One region of the Aeromonas sp. TECH754 genome, then DNA from elsewhere that is predicted to be linked to it. Evidence: riboswitches for the same ligand, from Rfam matches in the RefSeq annotation. Region 1 holds a riboswitch; the other holds the start of a gene.

Region 1 (8,651 bases):
CTGTTTGGCCCCCAATTCGTGCGCCAGCTGGTGGCCAGGGGATTCGACGTCTTCCTAGATCTGAAGTTTCACGACATTCCCAATACCGTTGCCAAGGCGGTGGCAGCCAGCGCCGAGCTCGGGGTCTGGATGGTCAACGTGCACGCCAGCGGTGGAGTGCGCATGATGCAGGCTGCCAAAGAGGCGCTTGCGCCCTATGGTGACAAGGCCCCCCTGCTGATCGCCGTGACCGTGCTGACCAGCATGGAGCAGTCCGACATGGCGCCGCTCGGGCTCAGCGTCGGCCCGGCCGAACAGGTGATCCGGTTGGCCAAGCTGACCAAGGACGCGGGGCTGGATGGAGTGGTCTGCTCCGCCGAGGAGGCCCATGAGCTCAAGACCCTGCTTGGGGCCGATTTCAAGCTGGTCACGCCGGGCATTCGTCCGACCGGTGCGGCGGCAGGGGATCAGCGCCGGGTGATGACGCCGCGGGCGGCGGTGGAGGCGGGGGCCGACTACCTGGTGATCGGCCGTCCCATCACCCAGGCCGCCGATCCGGCGGCCATGCTGAGCAGCATCAATGCCGAGCTCAATGGCTAGTTCGTGTCGCCCACATGCAACAGGCCGGATCCAGATCCGGCCTGTTTCATTTTACTTCCTTATCGACCTCAAGACTTGAGGGGCTGAGTCCCCAGGCTGAGGGGCAAGAGGCCGAGCAACAGGCCAGCCACCGAGCCGATGAAGTGTGATTCGATGTGCACCCTGGCGCCGATCAGTGCGGCCACCGGGCTCTCTCCCGCGCTGTAAAAATCCAGCCCGAGCTTGATGACGATGCCCAGCAGCATCAGCCAGCCGGAGTGGCGGCGATGGCGGATATCCTGCACCGCGCCCCACACGAACAGGCCATGCAAGGCACCGGACAGCCCCATGTACCACTGGGTCTGCGGACACCACCACCAGATGCCGAGACCGACCGCCGTGCTCAGCAGGAGCAGCAGCACGGGCAGGCGCCAACCGGTGAGATATTCACGAAACAGGCTGTAGAGCACCGCCAGACCACTCAGATTGAGCAGCAGGTGCCATAGATTGGTGTGGGCCAGATTGCCTGTTATGATGCGCCACCCTTCGCCCTGGGCGATCAGGGTGCGTTCGAAGGAGAGCAGGTGGTTCGGTACGGTGAAGAAGAGCAAGGCAGTGATGAGCGACAGTGTGATGACCCAGATCAGACCCGATTTTTCTGACAACATGAAACAGCCCAGCGACAAAGAGAGCCGCTACTGTACACGCTGCACCCGTGCCCTCAAAGCCTGTCTGTGTGATTATATCGAGCGGGTGCCGCACCTCGCGCCGCTCCATATCCTGCAGCATCCGAGCGAGGTGGGCCACCCCAAGGGGACGGCTGCCCTGCTGGCCGCCTCTCTCACCGATGCCCGCATCCATGTGGGGGAGGATTTTGCCAAAGATGCAGGGCTCAATGCCCTGTTGGTTGATCCCGGAGTCGCCTGCTATCTGCTGTGGCCGGACGATCATGCCCTGACGCTTGATGAGGTCCGCAGGTGCACTCAACAAGTCGACGCTGCCCGCAACCTGCACTTTATCCTGCTCGATGGCACCTGGCGCAAGGCGTATCGCATGTTGCACAGCAACCCGGCCCTGCTGCGGCTGCCACGGATCAAGCTTGGCGCCATCCCGGGGCAATACTCCATTCGCAAGAAGCCGTTTCCCGAGGCGCTGTCGACCCTGGAGGCGGGCTACCATCTGTTATCCCAGTGGGAGGGAGAGCCCGAACGCTTCGCCCCGCTGATGAGCCTGTTTACCCATTTGAACCAGCAGTGGCATGACTTTGCCCAGGGTCGCCGTACTTAAACGTGCATTTTCAGAACCCTGTATTTAGAATCGAGAGAGGAGTGAACAACGTGAAAAAAGCCGTCGTGGTATTCAGTGGAGGTCAGGACAGCACCACCTGTCTGGTACAGGCACTGGCGCAGTATGACGAAGTGCACGCCATCACCTTCGACTACGGCCAGCGTCACCGGGAGGAGATCGACACCGCTTGCCGTCTGGCCAGCCAGTTTGGCCTCAAGGCTCACAAGGTGATGGACGTGACCATGCTGGGTGAGCTGGCCATCTCGGCCCTGACCCGCGACGAGATCCCGGTCAGCGGTGAACTGCAAGACAACGGCCTGCCCAATACTTTCGTGCCCGGTCGCAACATCCTGTTCCTGACCCTGGCTGCCATCTATGCCTATCAGGTCGGTGCCGAGGCGGTGATCACCGGGGTGTGCGAGACCGACTTCTCCGGTTACCCGGATTGCCGCGACGAGTTCGTCAAGGCGCTCAACCAGGCGGTGTCGCTGGGGTTGGATCGCGGCCTGCGTTTCGAGACGCCGCTGATGTGGCTCGACAAGGCCGAAACCTGGGCGCTGGCGGATCACCATGGCCAGCTCGATACCGTGCGCCAGCAGACGCTCACCTGTTACAACGGCATTCAGGGAGATGGTTGTGGCACCTGTCCCGCCTGCGAGCTGCGCAGTCGCGGGTTGAACCAGTATCTGGCCGACAGGGTTGGCGTCATGGCCCGGCTGCACGGGAAAACCGGGTTGGGCGAGAAAAACGGACGCTGAGCCTGCGTCTTGCCCCTGTTTGGGGTATAATCCGCGCCTTTTGCAACCAGTCGTGACCAGCATGCACTACCCAATCAACGAGATCTTCCAGACCATCCAGGGGGAGGGCGTCTTCACCGGCGTGCCCGCCATCTTCGTTCGCCTGCAAGGCTGCCCGGTGGGCTGTCCCTGGTGCGACACCCGCCATACCTGGGTGGTGGATCCGTCCCGTGAGGTAGGCAGCCAGGAGGTGCTCGATCGATCCAACGAGTCCGATGGCTGGAGCAAGATGAGCACCCGCGATATCCTGGCCAGCTTCGAGACCCTGGGTTACCAGGCGCGCCACGTGGTGTTAACCGGTGGCGAGCCCTGCCTCTACGATCTGCAGGAGCTGTCATCTGCCCTGTTGGCGGCGGGCTATCAGGTGCAGATCGAGACCAGTGGTACCAGCGAGATCAAGACTCACGACAGCACCTGGGTCACCGTCTCCCCCAAGATCGGGATGAAGGGAGGTCTGCCGGTGCTGGTATCTGCCCTCGCGCGCGCCAACGAGATCAAGCATCCGGTGGCCACCGAGCGCCATATCGAGGAGCTTGACGCCCTGTTGGCAACCGCCACCTTGCGTGAAGACGTGATCATCGCGCTGCAGCCCATCAGCCAGAAGCCCAGAGCCACCGAGCTCGCCATGGCGACCTGTATCGCCCGTAATTGGCGGCTCTCCATCCAGACCCACAAATATCTGAATATCGATTAAGATGGACTCTCTATCGGACGAGCGGGTATTGCTCAGCCTGGCGGGCAAGATGCCTTACGGAAAATATCGGGGACGACGCATCATCGATATTCCCGAGCCCTATCTGGTGTGGATGGCGCGCAGCGGTTTTCCCGCCGGTACACTGGGTCAAACATTGGCACTGGCGTACGAGATAAAACTCAACGGACTCGAGTCCATGATTATTCCCATTATTAACAGGATGTCAGTATGAGAATATATACCCGGCAGGGCGACAAGGGGCTCACCCGACTGGCCGATGGCAGTCAGCTTGCCAAGGATGACAGGCGAGTCAAGACCTATGGTGCCATCGACGAGTTAAATTCCCAGATAGGTCTGCTTATTGCCGAAATACCGGCGCAGGAGACGATGCTATTGGCCGAGCTGATATTGCTGCAGCAGGAGTTGTTTGACTTGGGAGGCGAGCTCGCCTTTTCCAGCGAGGCACAAAATACGGCCTTGTGGCAAGTCAATGAAGGCTGGACGCTGCGACTCGAACAGCAAATTGATGCCTATAGCGCCCGCTTGCCGGTGCTGCGTAATTTCATCTTGCCCAGTGGTTCCAGGGCGGCGGCGCAGGCTCATGTGGTGCGCACTCTGACCCGTCGCTGCGAACGGCAGCTGTTGGGCCTCAGCCGCGTCGAGCAGGTCAATCCTGCTATCTTGCCCTATCTGAACCGGCTGAGTGACTGGTTCTTCACGGTGGCGAGATACCTGCTGGTGTGCACCAACACCCCCGAAGTGCTCTGGGTCAAGGCCGCCGATCGGGGCTGAAGAGCATTGTCAGCAATAATAAAAAACCTCGCCTGGCGAGGTTTTTTATTGAGCAATGCCTTATTCATTCATCCTGCTGGATCAGATGGCAAACTCTTCCACGGATTTACCTTCGGCCACGGCCTTGGCAATGGTGGAGGGCATGCGACCCTGGCCGGTCCAGGTCTTTTCCACGCCATCATCCAGATAACGATATTTGGCGGGACGGGGAGCACGCTTGCCTTTGCTGGCCTTGGGAGAGTCGGTGGCAACGGTGCCCACCAATTCGGCCGGGTCAATACCGGCGGCCTTCAGCATTTCGGCATATTCGGCAATTTTCTTCTGGTGTTCTTCACGGGCCTGACGATCGGCAGATTCATCCTGCTGGCGTTCGGTGACGATGGCGGTGAATTTTTCCAGACCCTCTTCCAGTTGCTCCAGGGTCAACTCACGACAGGCAGCACGCAGGCTGCGGATATTCAGCAGGACTTTCAAAAATTCGTTCATATTGGCTACCACGCGAGCAAAATATTAAGAAGATGGAATGGCTTTTGGATAATTTATAGGGTGGCTTGCCATCAAGTCAAGTATCGCGAATTAATTAATTCGATAGATAAATTAAGCTTGGCGAATATGGAGTGGGGCGATATATATCGACTATTTGACAACCTTCATTTCCGAATGAGTTCTGGCTAGATGAAAATATCGTCCATATCAATTTTATTGCACCAATTGACTACCATTTCCCGTTCAGCTGCCATACAAGTATTGAAATTTAATCAAAAAACTTGCTATCACACCGTGTCCCGATAAAATGTGCCCCGAATACCTTTAAGTAGAGGCGCGCTGCCTATGAGTATCCGAGCGGAGGGTGATGCCTGCGATGTTCGGGGAAAGGAGTCGGCGCCGAAGTGACCAGGCCATCATACCGGGTTGCTGGTTCTGCATCGAACAGGTGCAGGACTGCCATAGTCATCCACTATGGAGCGCTACCTGAAGGGGCTGAGGAGTATTACCTCCCCATGGGTTTTGTTTCTTTATCCTCTCGGTAGATCTCCACCTGTTGTCTTTAGGTGCAAAGAGATCATGGACATCGTTCACTACGCCGACTCCGGTTGGTCAGTCATTCCCCCCTTGTTGGCCGTCGCCCTGGCGATCATCACCCGTCGCGTCCTGGTGTCGCTCGGGGTGGGCATCGTTGCCGGCAGCCTGCTGCTCAACCAGTTTTCGCCGCTCGACTCCCTGCATTACATGCTCAATACCGTGCTCAAGATCGTCTGGGTCGATGGCGCGTTCAATCGCGACAACGTCAACATGATCCTGTTCATGTTGCTGCTGGGCGGCCTCATCAGCCTGATGAGCGTCTCCGGTGCCACTCGTGCCTTTGCCGAGTGGGCCGAGCGCCGCGCCAAGACCCGCAAGGGCGCCAAGGCCCTCACCGGCATGATGGTGTTTGCCTTCTTCATCGATGACTTCTTCCACAGCCTGTCGGTCGGCGCCATCTGTCGTCCGGTGACCGATCGCTTCCAGATCTCCCGCGCCAAGCTGGCCTATCTGCTGGACTCCACCGCCGCGCCGGTCTGCGTGCTGATGCCCATCTCCTCCTGGGGTGCCTATATCATCGCCCTGGTGGGGGGCATCATGGCGGCCCACGGCCTGACCGATCAGAGCCCCATCTCCGCCTTCGTCGAGATGATCCCGATGAACCTCTACGCCGTGTTCACCCTGATCATGGTGCTGGTGGTGATCGCGTTCCAGCTCGATATCGGCTCCATGCGCCAGCACGAGCAGTGGGCGCTGGAAGGCAAACTGTGGGATGAGTCCAAGGGCCGCCCCATCGGGCTGGACATGGAATCCCCGGAGGAGAGCAACGGTGGCATGATCGACATGGTGCTGCCGATCCTGACCCTGACCCTGGCGACCGTCTACTTCATGATTGACTCCGGCGCCGCCGTGCTGGAAGGCAAAGGCCTGCCATTCAGCGTGCTCGGGTCATTCGAGAACACCAACGTCGGCTCCTCCCTGGTCTACGGCGCCCTGTGCAGCCTGGTGGTCTCCATCGGTCTGGCCATGCGCCTCAAGCTGGGTGCGAAGAACTGGATGAAGGCCGCCCCGCAAGGGATCATGGCCATGCTGCCCGCCATCAACATATTGCTGTTCGCCTGGACCATAGGTGCCGTGGTACGTGACGTGGAGACCGGCAAGTATCTGGCCTCCATGGCCAACGGCAACCTGCCCATCGAGGTGCTGCCGGCGGTGGTGTTCATCCTCTCCTGCGCCATGGCGTTCGCCACCGGCACCAGCTGGGGTACCTTCGGCATCATGCTGCCACTGGCCGGCGACATGGCCGCCGCCAGCGACATCAGCCTGATGCTGCCGATGCTGGCCGCCGTACTGGCGGGCTCGGTGTTCGGTGACCACAGCTCGCCCATCTCCAGCACCAGTATCCTGTCGGCCACCGGTGCCGGTTGCCACCACATCGATCACGTGATGACCCAGCTGCCCTATGCGCTGGCCATCGCCTTCGGGGCAGCCCTCGGTTATCTGGTGATGGGGCTGATGCACTCTGTGCTGGCGGGCTTCACGGTCAGCGGACTCTGGTTCGTGATCTTCTCCGGCTATCATCTGCGCAAGTCCAGACAGCATCGCGCGCTGGCGCCCGCATAAATAACACAAGGGGCCCACGGGCCCCTTGGTTTTGGCGAGGGCTTTGGTTAGCATGCGCCCCATAAATTCAGTATCGGAACAGCATCATGGCTTCACTGCACTACAAATTTGCCACCATGAACTCGGGCAAGTCGACCCAGCTCATTCAGGCACACTTCAACTATCTGGAGCGTGGCATGTACCCGCTGGCCATGACGCCCGTCATCGACGATCGTTTCGGGACCGGGGTGATCAGTGCCAGAGTCGGTCTGGAGCTGAAGGTGGAGGTGTTCAGTGACGGCTGCGATCTGTTCGAGATGGTCAAGGCGCGCCACGGCGAGAAGCATATCGACGTGTTCATCGTCGACGAGGCGCAGTTTCTGACCCGCGAGCAGGTCTACCAGTTGGCCCGCATCGTCGATGAACTCAAGATCCCGGTCATCGCCTATGGCCTCAAGACCGATTTTCGCGGCGAGCTGTTTCCCGGCTCCTACCATCTGCTCTGCCTGGCCGACAAGTTCGAAGAGCTCAAAAGCATCTGCTGGTGCGGCAACAAGGCACACATGAACTCCCGGGTCAACGAGGCAGGGCAGGTGATGCGCGATGGCGAGCAGGTGGAGATCGGCGGCAACGATCGCTATGTGTCCCTCTGCCGCAAACACTACCTGGACGGCCGGGCCTTCAAGTAACCGACGAAACAAGATCAACAAGGGCGCCGTGATGGCGCCCTTTTTTTGGCTCACCTGGCCGCGAGCGGCTCAGTCTATCTCGATGTCCACCGGCGCTATGATGGGGTCGGCCACCGGCAGGCGCTGGAACAGCTGGCGAAAATGCTGCTGTACCCGGCCTATGTCCACCAGCGACATGCCGGAGGCGAAGCCGAACCAGACGTAGAGGCCGGTCAGATCCCGGAACATGGGGGGCAGGTAGCGCGGCGCGTCGATCAGCCCCTCCAGATAGTGCTGATAGAGCACCGGGATGTCGTCAAGGGTCACCTTGCCGACGAACAGCATGGGCAGGATCTCCGGTACGCCCTCCAGCACGGCGCTGCGGATGAAGTTGACCGTCTCCACATAGCCCTTCACGTAGGAGAGATCCTTGGTGAAGCAGGCGCCCCCCTGCACCATGCCGCCGCGAAATACCCGCTGGGTGATCTTGTAGGCGTCGTGCTCGCTGGCACCTTGCTGGGCGAAGTGGCGGAACACCTCGATAAAATCGGCGCCGCGCTCCGCCATGTCGATGGCCATCACCCGATCCGAGATACGCTTGGCCCGATCCGGGAAGGAGCTGAAGGTCAGCGTCTCGATGAGCACCGCCAGCCCCTCCTGGCAGGCGGTGATGCGCGGCGAGCCGGCCCCGAGCCAGGTGGCGTAGGATTGCTGGCGACCGTTCAGGGTGGTGCCCACGTGGACCCAGCCCTCATGCACCTCCAGCACCTGCAAGTCCAGCTCCGAGAAGCGGGCGTGGGAGCTGAGCTTGATGTAATCCCCACCGGCGGCGGCGTCAGAGACGATACCATCGCTCAGCTTGACCTGCACCGTGCCGTCGCTGAAGTAGCTCGACAGCTTGCCCTGCAGCTTGGCGACCGCCGCCGCCCCTTCAAACTCCTTGGGGTAGGGGCGCACCAGATGGCGGGCGCCGGGCAGGGAGAAGATGTCGCACAAGCGGGCGCCCAGCTCCTTTAACGTCTTGCGATCCCCGCGCAGGTGATCGCTGGCCGAGCCGTACAGCAGCTGGCTGTAGCGCTGGAAGTCCGGCTGCCCGCGCTGACGCAACATCTCGATCACCACCATGTATTGATCCACCGTCTCTTGCAGGATCCGGCCCAGATCGTCCTGGGGGCCGAGCCGGCGCCGGATCCTGTCCCGCAGCTCCTTGAGCTCCAGGTATTTGTTGCG
Region 2 (8,651 bases), 880 kb from region 1:
GCAGCAGCAGGCCTTCCTCAATGAGTTCATCGATCTCATCAAGAACCTGTTCGACAGCACCATCGGCTAGGCCGCGCTCAAGGCCCCTCCCCCGGATCAACCCCCTTGCACCACGCCAAATGAAAAGGGCCGCCTCATCGGGCAGCCCTGCTTGCTATCATTTTCAATTCATCGCGCTTGTCTAAGTTAAATGAATATCGAGGCAAGAAATGTGTCTGGTCTTGGCTGCCATCCATGGTAGCTACCCTGTAAGGCAGCTGAAGTTCAGTTAAGTTCCCCGCCATGACAAATTTTTTTCAGTTTTTTTTCAATTGCATGAAAAAGGGGCCATTACGGCCCCTTTTTGTGGTTGAACGACGCTCTCAGCGGTTCAGACTCGGCGGCAGGCAGACCCCGATCCCGCCGAGGCCGCAGTAACCTTCCGGATTCTTCTCCAGATACTGCTGATGGTAATCCTCGGCGTAATAGAAGGGCGCCAGCGGCAGGATGCGGGTGCTGATGGCACGGACATCGCCGCTCGCCATCATCGCCTGCTGGTAGGCGGCCTGACTCTGCTGGGCGATGGCCTCCTGACTGTCGTCATCAACGAAGATCACCGAGCGGTACTGGGTACCGATGTCACCGCCCTGGCGCATGCCCTGAGCCGGATCGTGCTGCTCCCAGAACAGCTTGAGCAGATCGCCATAGCTGATGACCCTGGGATCGAACACCACCTGCACCGTCTCCGCGTGGCCGGTCAGGCCGCTGCACACTTCCTTGTAGGTGGGATTGGGGGTCAGCCCGCCCTGATAGCCGGCGGCGGTGGAATAGACACCCGGCTGTTGCCAGAACAGGCGCTCCACGCCCCAGAAACACCCCATGCCAAACCAGGCAAGCTCCATTCCCTCGGGCCAGGGACCCTGGGTCGGGTGGCTATTCACCGCATGCTGCTGGCCTATCACCAGCGCCTCGCGTCGTCCCGGCAGCGCCTCTGCCGGTGAAATAATCTGCTCCATCTGCCCTGTCCTTGTATAAAAACCTGCGCCATCGCGCAACTGACGAAAAGGAATATCGAAGATAACAGGTTATCAGGCCGGATCAACCGGGAACGCGGCCTCGCGCGGGCGAGCCCCTTGCCGTTGGCCCTGGCTCAGCCCCTATGATGTCGCGGCGCCCTGGTCGGATAAAAAGGAGACAACAAATCCGCAAAACCAATATTTAGTCTTGATTTGTGAATTTATTTTCATATATTGAGCGAATTGCTGTTTTTTTATGGAAGAAATCTCACGTGCGTGAACGCGAACCGAGCCTGGTCTATGCCTTTCGGCAGTCAACCCCCTATGTCAACGTGCACCGGGGGGCCACCTTCGTGCTGATGATGGGCGGGGAAGCCATCTGCCACCCCAATTTTGCCAACATCGTCAGCGACATCGCCCTGCTGCAGACCCTCGGGATCCGCCTGGTGTTGGTGTTCGGCTCACGCCCACAAAATGACGAGGCGCTGGCCCGCGCCGGGATCGAGGCGCAGTACCACAGACGCATCAGAGTCACCGATGACGAGAGCTTCGACATCATCAAGCAGGTGTGCGGCGGCCTGCAATACGACATCACCGCCCAGCTCTCCATGGGCCTGGCCAACACCCCCATGCAGGGCGCACGCATCAGCGTGGTGAGCGGCAACTTCGTCACCGCCCAGCCACTCGGGGTGGAAGATGGCATCGACTACTGCCACAGCGGCCGGGTGCGCCGCATCGACGTGGAGGGGATAGGCCGCCAGCTGGATCAGCAGGGACTGGTACTCATCTCCCCCATTGGCTGCTCGGTCACCGGCGAGAGCTTCAACCTCAGCTCGGAAGAGGTGGCGCGGCGGGTCGCGGTGGATCTCAAAGCCGACAAGCTCATTTGCTTTAGCAGCACCCAGGGGGTGATGGACAGACACGGCGAGGCCATCTCCGAGCTCTTCCCCGAGCAGGCCGAAGAGCTGCTGGTAGAGCTGGAGCAGGCCGGCGAGGAGATGTCCGGCACCGCCCGTTACCTGCGCGCCGCCATCGCCTCCTGCCGCGGCGGCGTGCCCCGCTCCCACCTGGTGAGCTACCAGGACGACGGCGCCATGCTGCAGGAGCTGTTCAGTCGCGACGGCCTCGGCACCCAGATAGTGCGCGAGAGCGCCGAGCGGGCGCGGGCCGCCACCATCGAGGACATCGGCGGCATCCTGGATCTCATTCGCCCGCTGGAGGAGGACGGCATACTGGTGCGCCGCTCCCGCGAGCAGCTGGAGATGGAGATCGACAAGTTCACCATCATAGAGCGCGACGGCCTCATCATCGGCTGCGCCGCCCTCTACTGCTTCATGGAGGAGGCGATGGCCGAGATGGCCTGCGTCGCCATCCACCCCGAATACCGCAACTCCAACCGCGGCGATCAGCTGGTCGCCAAGGTGGCCGAGCGGGCCAAACGGCTCGGCATCACGCGGTTGTTCGTGCTCACCACCCGCTCCATCCACTGGTTCCGGGAGCGGGGCTTCGAGCCGCTGGAGGTGGAGGACTTGCCGGTCGAGCGCCAGCGGCTCTACAACTGGCAGCGCCGCTCCAAGGTCTTGTCGAGGACGATCCTGTAACTGTTTGTATGAGACCTGCTTGTAACTGATTGATCTTGTACCGGGTTATTGCCAATTCTTAACTTTTTTACAAACTCGATTGACAGTGCAATCCAGTGCGGGGTATTTCTACATACGCGCCACCTGCCAAGGTGGCACCAGAAGAGGAGCGCTGCCCAGGCAGCCCAAGGGAGGACACCAGAGTCCGATGAACTTGGGTCAGGGGGAGCAGCGCCGAGACGAGGCAGGTAACTGGACACCGCCACGTCGGCTGCGAGGGCTGAATCCCCCGGGTTGTCATCGGTCGTGTGCATCCCACACCGCATTCAAAGCGGGTTTGGTGTGGGATGGGCACCGCGGGTGGAGTGCTTCTGGCCGGGATCCTCGCGCTTTCCTGCCATTTCAGCCTCCTCCTCTCTTTTGCCTGATGAAACTGGATTTTCACCTTAAGACTGGAGTATGCAATGAGCCCGATCAACGTCGCCAAATTTGGCGGAACCAGTGTCGCCGATGCCGCGGCCATGAACCATTGTGCCGATGTGGTACTGGCCAATCCGGCGACCCGGGTGGTGGTGCTGAGCGCCAGCGCCGGTGTCACCAACCTGCTGGTGAGCCTGGCCCAGGGTGAACTCGACGAGGCGGGCCAGGACGCCCAGCTCGCCAAGCTGGCCGGGATCCAGCAGACCATCCTGACCGCCCTCGGTAATCCGGCCGAGGTGAGCGCCCTTATCCACGCCCAGCTCGGCGAGATTCGCACCATGGCCCGTCAGGCCAGCCAACACACGGATGCGGAGCTGGCTGACCGGCTCATCGCCTGTGGCGAGCTGATGTCCACTCGCCTGTTCACCGAGCTCTTGCATCAGCGCGGCATCAAGGTCCAGTGGCAGGATGTGCGCCAGCTGATGCGCACCGACAGCCGCTTTGGCAAGGCGAGCGTGGACCTGGCCGCCACCCGCGCGCTCTGTCAGAGCAAGCTGGGCCCGGTGCTCGGTGACAGTCTCATCATCACCCAGGGCTTCATCGGCGCCGATGCCGATGGCCGCACCACCACCCTGGGTCGCGGCGGCTCCGACTACAGCGCGGCCCTGCTGGCCGAGGCGCTGGATGCGGCCAGCATCGAGATCTGGACCGACGTGCCCGGCATCTACACCACGGATCCGCGCCTCGTCACCCGGGCTCGCCCCATCCCCGAAATCAGCTTCGTGGAGGCGGCAGAGATGGCCACCTTCGGCGCCAAGGTGCTGCACCCGGCCACCCTGCAACCCGCCCTGCGCCAGGACATCCCGGTCTTCGTCGGCTCCGCCAAGGATCCGGCCGCCGGTGGCACCTGGATCCGCGCCAGCACCAGCACCAATCCGTTGTTCCGGGCCGTGGCCCTGCGTCGCCAGCAGGTGCTGGTCACCCTGCACAGCCTCAACATGTTCCACGCCTATGGCTTCCTGGCCGAGGTGTTCGGCATCCTGGCCCGCCACCGCATCTCGGTGGATCTCATCACCACCTCCGAGGTGAGCGTGTCCCTCACCCTGGATCACACCGGCAGCCAGAGCAACGGCGAGCCCATCCTGAGCGACAAGGTGCTGGCGGAGCTCGGCCAGCTGTGCAAGGTGGAGGTGGAGACCGGCTTCGCGCTGGTAGCGCTCATCGGCAACCGCATGAGCGAGGCCGTCGGGGTCGGCAGCCAGGTGTTCGATGCCATCCGCGAGCACAACATCCGCATGATCTGCTACGGCGCCAGCGCCCACAACCTCTGCTTCCTGGTGAAAGAGGGCGAGGCCGGCCACATCGTCAACCGCCTCCATCAGGAGCTGCTCGACTAGTCACCACTGGCGAGCCGTCATGAGAAAGAGGGGCCTGGGCCCCTCTTTTTTTGACTCCGCAAGCCCCGCTAGACGGTGGCCTGGCCCGCGCCCGACGCCACCCGGGTGGATGGCGGCAGCTGGCAGGCCTGGATCTGCTCGCGCAGACCGGCGAGCTTTTGCAAGAGTCCGGCCTGACCGAGTCCGGCCTCGTCGGGCCCCAGGTTGTCGACCAGCGCGGGGAAGTGTTCCCGCACCGCCATCTCCAGCCAGTCGAGGCGGCGCAGGGTGAGCGGGCCGCAGCTCTTGCCGCTGAGATCGTCCAGAATGTCGAGCCGGTGGCTGCGATACATGTCGCGCCACCAGCTGGCGGCCAGCGCCTGATCGCTGCCAAGGGCCGCGCTCCACTCCCCCACCAGCCCTTGCAGGCGTGCCAGCACCGCGGCGCTGGCCCCTTCCCGGTTCAGGTATTGCAGCTCGGACTTGGCCCAGGCCAGGCACAGCTCGCGCCAGTGGCGAAACAGCGGCATGGGATCGGCCTCATCCAGCCAGAGACCTGACAGGGTGCGGGTCTCCAGCCGCTCCGGCACATGAAACTCCGGATCGGACAGGCCGTTGGAGTTGAATTCGTGGTGGGGATCGAAGGGCCACATGTAGCCAAAGTCGAACACCGAGATCTGCTGACCGTCGTCGAGCAGGTTGCCCGGGCTCGGATCCCAGTCAAACCAGCCCCAGTGGGCGAGCTCGGCCTCGATGGCCAGCATCTGCGCCAGGTTGCGCTCATTGAGCACGTGTACCGGCTCCCCTCTGAGCCAGGGGGAGACCAGTACCCCGGCCCGGGCCGAGCCGAAGCTGGTGCAGACCACGTTGGAGAGGATGGTGGGGTGCAGCTCACGCAGGCTCTCGATCTCACGGCGCCGCTCGAGCTCGGTGAGGAAGGCTGTCTGGCCATCGACGTTGGCCACCAGCGACGCCTGCCGGCGCCGCTTCAGGCACCAGTGATGGTCTTCCACCTTGAGGTGGAACACCTCGGCGGTGAGCCCGTGATCATAGACCTTGATCACATCGGGATGTCCCTCGGCCAACCTGAGCAATTGCGCAAGCGGCAGGGGGCAATCGCGCTCGCGCCCGATCCTGATCTCCTCTTTGTTCTCCAGCATCTGGAGCAACCTTGCCTGACGTGCCGCAATTTTGGGATTCATACATGTACCTCCAGCCATTATTGAGAGACTAAGCAGCAAGCCAGGCCCAAGCCAGCGGCAAAGCGTCATGATGCCGCTTTCATCACAGAATGAATCTGTCCGCAGGATCGGGATCACAATTTGCAGGTCCCGGCTGTCACACCATATTCATCCCGCTGTCATTGAATTGACATCGAGGAACAAGCCCAGCACCATCGGGTCAAAATAGATACAGTCGTTTACCGCGACCTCACTCGCTCCAAGGATGAGCTCCTTATGAATGCCCCCGCTCCGGCTCGCAGCGTCCCCCCTTCATCGCCCCTGGCCAGGTTGTTGTTTGGCCTGCTGGCCGCCCTGCTGCTGCTGACCCTGGCCCTGCCGGTGCTCAACCCCGGTAGTTGGCTCGGACGCGCCCAGCCGCTGATCCTGGGACCCGCCGATCAGCCGCTCGCCACCCTCAACCGTCACAGTCTGCTCTACAAGAGTGACAGTCGTGGTCTCTATCTGGTGGTGCGCAGCCAGTGGCAGCTGCTCAAGCCATTGCAGGAGGGGGACAAGGTGCGGGTCGAGCTGCTCAACGACAAAGGCCTTCGCATCGATCAGCTGAGTCAGGCGGCAGAGAAGCGCCAGAAGTGCCGCCAGAACCGCTGCACCCTGGATCTCAACAGCACGCTCAGGGCGCCGGATGATGCCCTGGACAGCCGCTACCAGCTGCGCATCGGCCTGCTGCTCAAGGATAGGCCCGAGAGTGGCGAGTACAGCCAGATCCTGCAGACCCTGCCTGAGCGCGGCTTCAACCTGATCTATCTGATGGTCAGCCTGCTGCTGGTACTGCTGGTGAGCGCCGGCACACTCAGGGCGCTGCTGCCACGGCTGCGCCAGAGCCGCGGCGCCCGGGTGATTGGCAGCCTGCTGCTCGGCAACCTCACCTTCGTGCTGCTGCACGGCTTCGTGGTGTTCAAGCTGGGGGAATTTCTGCTCTGGTCCGATTTTCGCACCGAGCACTATTACCTGGCCTGGGGCAGCATGGTGCTGGGCTGGAGCCTGTGCGCCCTGGCGGGCTTCAACCTCTACATGGGGCTGGTGTTCACCGCCCTGTCCGGCATCGCCCTGCTCGCCAACTTCATGAAGATCGCCATCTACGGGGTGCCGCTCGGGGGGGATGATCTCGGCAACCTGCTGGCGCTGGTGCATATCCTGCTCGATCAGCACCCGGTGTTGCCGGTGCTCGGCGTCCTGGGGTTGCTGTTTGTGTGCTGGCGCTTAGGCTTGTCACGCCGGATCCTGCGCGGCTTGTTGCGTACAACGGCCGCCACCGCCGCCTTCTTTGCGCTTTGCGTGTTTGCCACCCAGACCGGCAACAAGCTGCTGGGGGCCAACGTACGCTATGTGGACAGGGCGGTGAACTACCACAGGGACATCATCCGCTCCGGTCCCGGCCTCTACCTGTTCAGCCTGGTGGATGAGATGCTGCAAAGCGGCAACATCTTCCGCTATCCCTTGCAGATCAACGAGCGCACCCCGGAGCTCGGTCACCGGGATCCCGTCCAGTCGGCCCAGCGCCGGTCCCCCCGCTTCGATCTGGTGATCGTGCTGCAATACGAGTCGCTCTGGCTCGACTGGCAGGGCAAGATCTGCGCCCCCGCCCCGACCCTGAGCCTGCCCGTCGGGGTAGCCCAGTGGCACAAGACCATCCACTCCCCCACCACCGGCGGCATGACGGTGCTGGCGGAGTTCGAGATGAACACCGGCCTGCCGGTGGGCCTGCTCAAGCAGGGGGTGGTGCCCTACTACTACCTGTCGGACAAGGTGCCTGGGCTCGCGCAGACGGCCAAGCAGAGCGGCTACCAGACCCTGTTCGCCCACCCCTATGTGGAGAAGTTCTGGGGCCGGGCCAAGGCCATACCGGCGCTGGGCTACGAGGAGCGCTGGTTCGACACCCGCTTCACCAGCCTCGAGCACAAGGGGCTCTACATCTCGGACGATGCGCTGATCTCCCACCTGCTCAAACGCAGCGAGCAAGACAGCCAGCCGCTGTTTGCCTACGCGGTCACCATGCAGGGTCACGGCCCCTTCGACGGAGATCGCTATCACGCCCAGCAGATGGACAAGGCCTGCCCGGATCAGAGCGAGGCCGACCGGCAGCGGCTCAACACCTACTACACCGGGGTGGTGGATGCCATGGCGTCGCTTGAGCGGCTGCTCAAGACGCTGGACCAATCCGGCAAACGCTATCTGGTGGTGGCCTTCGGCGATCACCAGCCGTTTTTGATGTCGGCGGGCAAGGGCATTCACGGCGACAAGCCGGCGCGGGATGCCGCCTACCAGATCCCCATGATGGCCTTCACCCGCAGCGACGGCGCCCTGTCACTCGAGCGCCAGTTCGCGCCGGTGCGCCAGCTCTACCAGATGGGCCAGGCCACCCGAGCGCTGCTGGCCGGTGATCTCACCCCCATCCCGGCACTGGCCCTGCTCCACCCGGTGCTGGGGGAGGAGAAAGGCTTCGATCCCTCGCCCCTGGTGCCGCAGATCCGCGCGAGCTTCCGAGCCGATGCATTGCCCTGATCGATTGAGACACGAGGGCCACAGATCTTTGCAATACCATCAGGGCCGATCCCCTGCCCTGATCCCCGACCAATAAAAGAGGCCGCTGATGCGGCCTCTTTTATCTCTCTTTCCCACTATCGCAGCCAGGGTTCGCACAGCGTCAGGCACTGGTTATCCACATCCAGCTCGGCCTGGATACCGAGCGGCAGGGTCAGCATGGGGTGGGTGTGGGCGCAGTCAAACTCCGCCAGTATGGGGAAGCTAGGCACCCCCACCACCTCCAGCAGGAGGTCGAGCGGCCGCTTGCCGCTGCCCTGATCATCAAACAGCTCGTGCTTGCCGAGCACCAGGGCGCCGATGCGATCGAACACCCCGCACAGCTTGAGGTGGGTAAAAGAGCGTTCCACCGTCTCCGCCGTCTTGAGGCTGTCCTCCAGCAGCAGAATATCCCCAGTTTCAATCGGCGGCATGTAAGCGGAGCCCCAGATCCCCGCCAGGGTGTTGAGGTTGCCACCCATCAGCCGGCCCCGCACCTTGCCCGACCCCACCGAG

What was found. A riboswitch is a leader RNA that binds a small molecule or an ion and turns the genes downstream of it on or off. The one in region 1 is predicted to bind lysine.
Region 2: it holds a riboswitch for lysine, as region 1 does, so the genes downstream of both, lysC (lysine-sensitive aspartokinase 3) here and ACZ9IL_RS05470 (Na+/H+ antiporter NhaC family protein) in region 1, are expected to answer to the same signal.

Annotation. Positions count from the first base shown of each region.
Region 1 is NZ_JBWBRA010000001.1:1,251,909-1,260,559, forward strand. Features, by position in the region: gene pyrF (orotidine-5'-phosphate decarboxylase) at 1-579, shown strand, start outside; gene rrtA (rhombosortase) at 648-1,226, opposite strand; gene ACZ9IL_RS05440 (tRNA-uridine aminocarboxypropyltransferase) at 1,192-1,845, shown strand; gene queC (7-cyano-7-deazaguanine synthase QueC) at 1,896-2,603, shown strand; gene queE (7-carboxy-7-deazaguanine synthase QueE) at 2,665-3,336, shown strand; gene ACZ9IL_RS05455 (DUF3820 family protein) at 3,338-3,568, shown strand; gene ACZ9IL_RS05460 (cob(I)yrinic acid a,c-diamide adenosyltransferase) at 3,565-4,128, shown strand; gene ACZ9IL_RS05465 (H-NS family histone-like protein) at 4,210-4,614, opposite strand; lysine riboswitch at 4,936-5,107, shown strand; gene ACZ9IL_RS05470 (Na+/H+ antiporter NhaC family protein) at 5,194-6,774, shown strand; gene ACZ9IL_RS05475 (thymidine kinase) at 6,861-7,442, shown strand; gene ACZ9IL_RS05480 (flavohemoglobin expression-modulating QEGLA motif protein) at 7,512-8,651, opposite strand, start outside.
Region 2 is NZ_JBWBRA010000001.1:2,129,273-2,137,923, forward strand. Features, by position in the region: gene ACZ9IL_RS09350 (DUF3802 family protein) at 1-70, shown strand, start outside; gene msrA (peptide-methionine (S)-S-oxide reductase MsrA) at 363-995, opposite strand; gene argA (amino-acid N-acetyltransferase) at 1,268-2,596, shown strand; lysine riboswitch at 2,730-2,954, shown strand; gene lysC (lysine-sensitive aspartokinase 3) at 3,040-4,392, shown strand; gene ACZ9IL_RS09370 (hypothetical protein) at 4,461-5,573, opposite strand; gene ACZ9IL_RS09375 (LTA synthase family protein) at 5,829-8,117, shown strand; gene ACZ9IL_RS09380 (S66 family peptidase) at 8,234-8,651, opposite strand, start outside.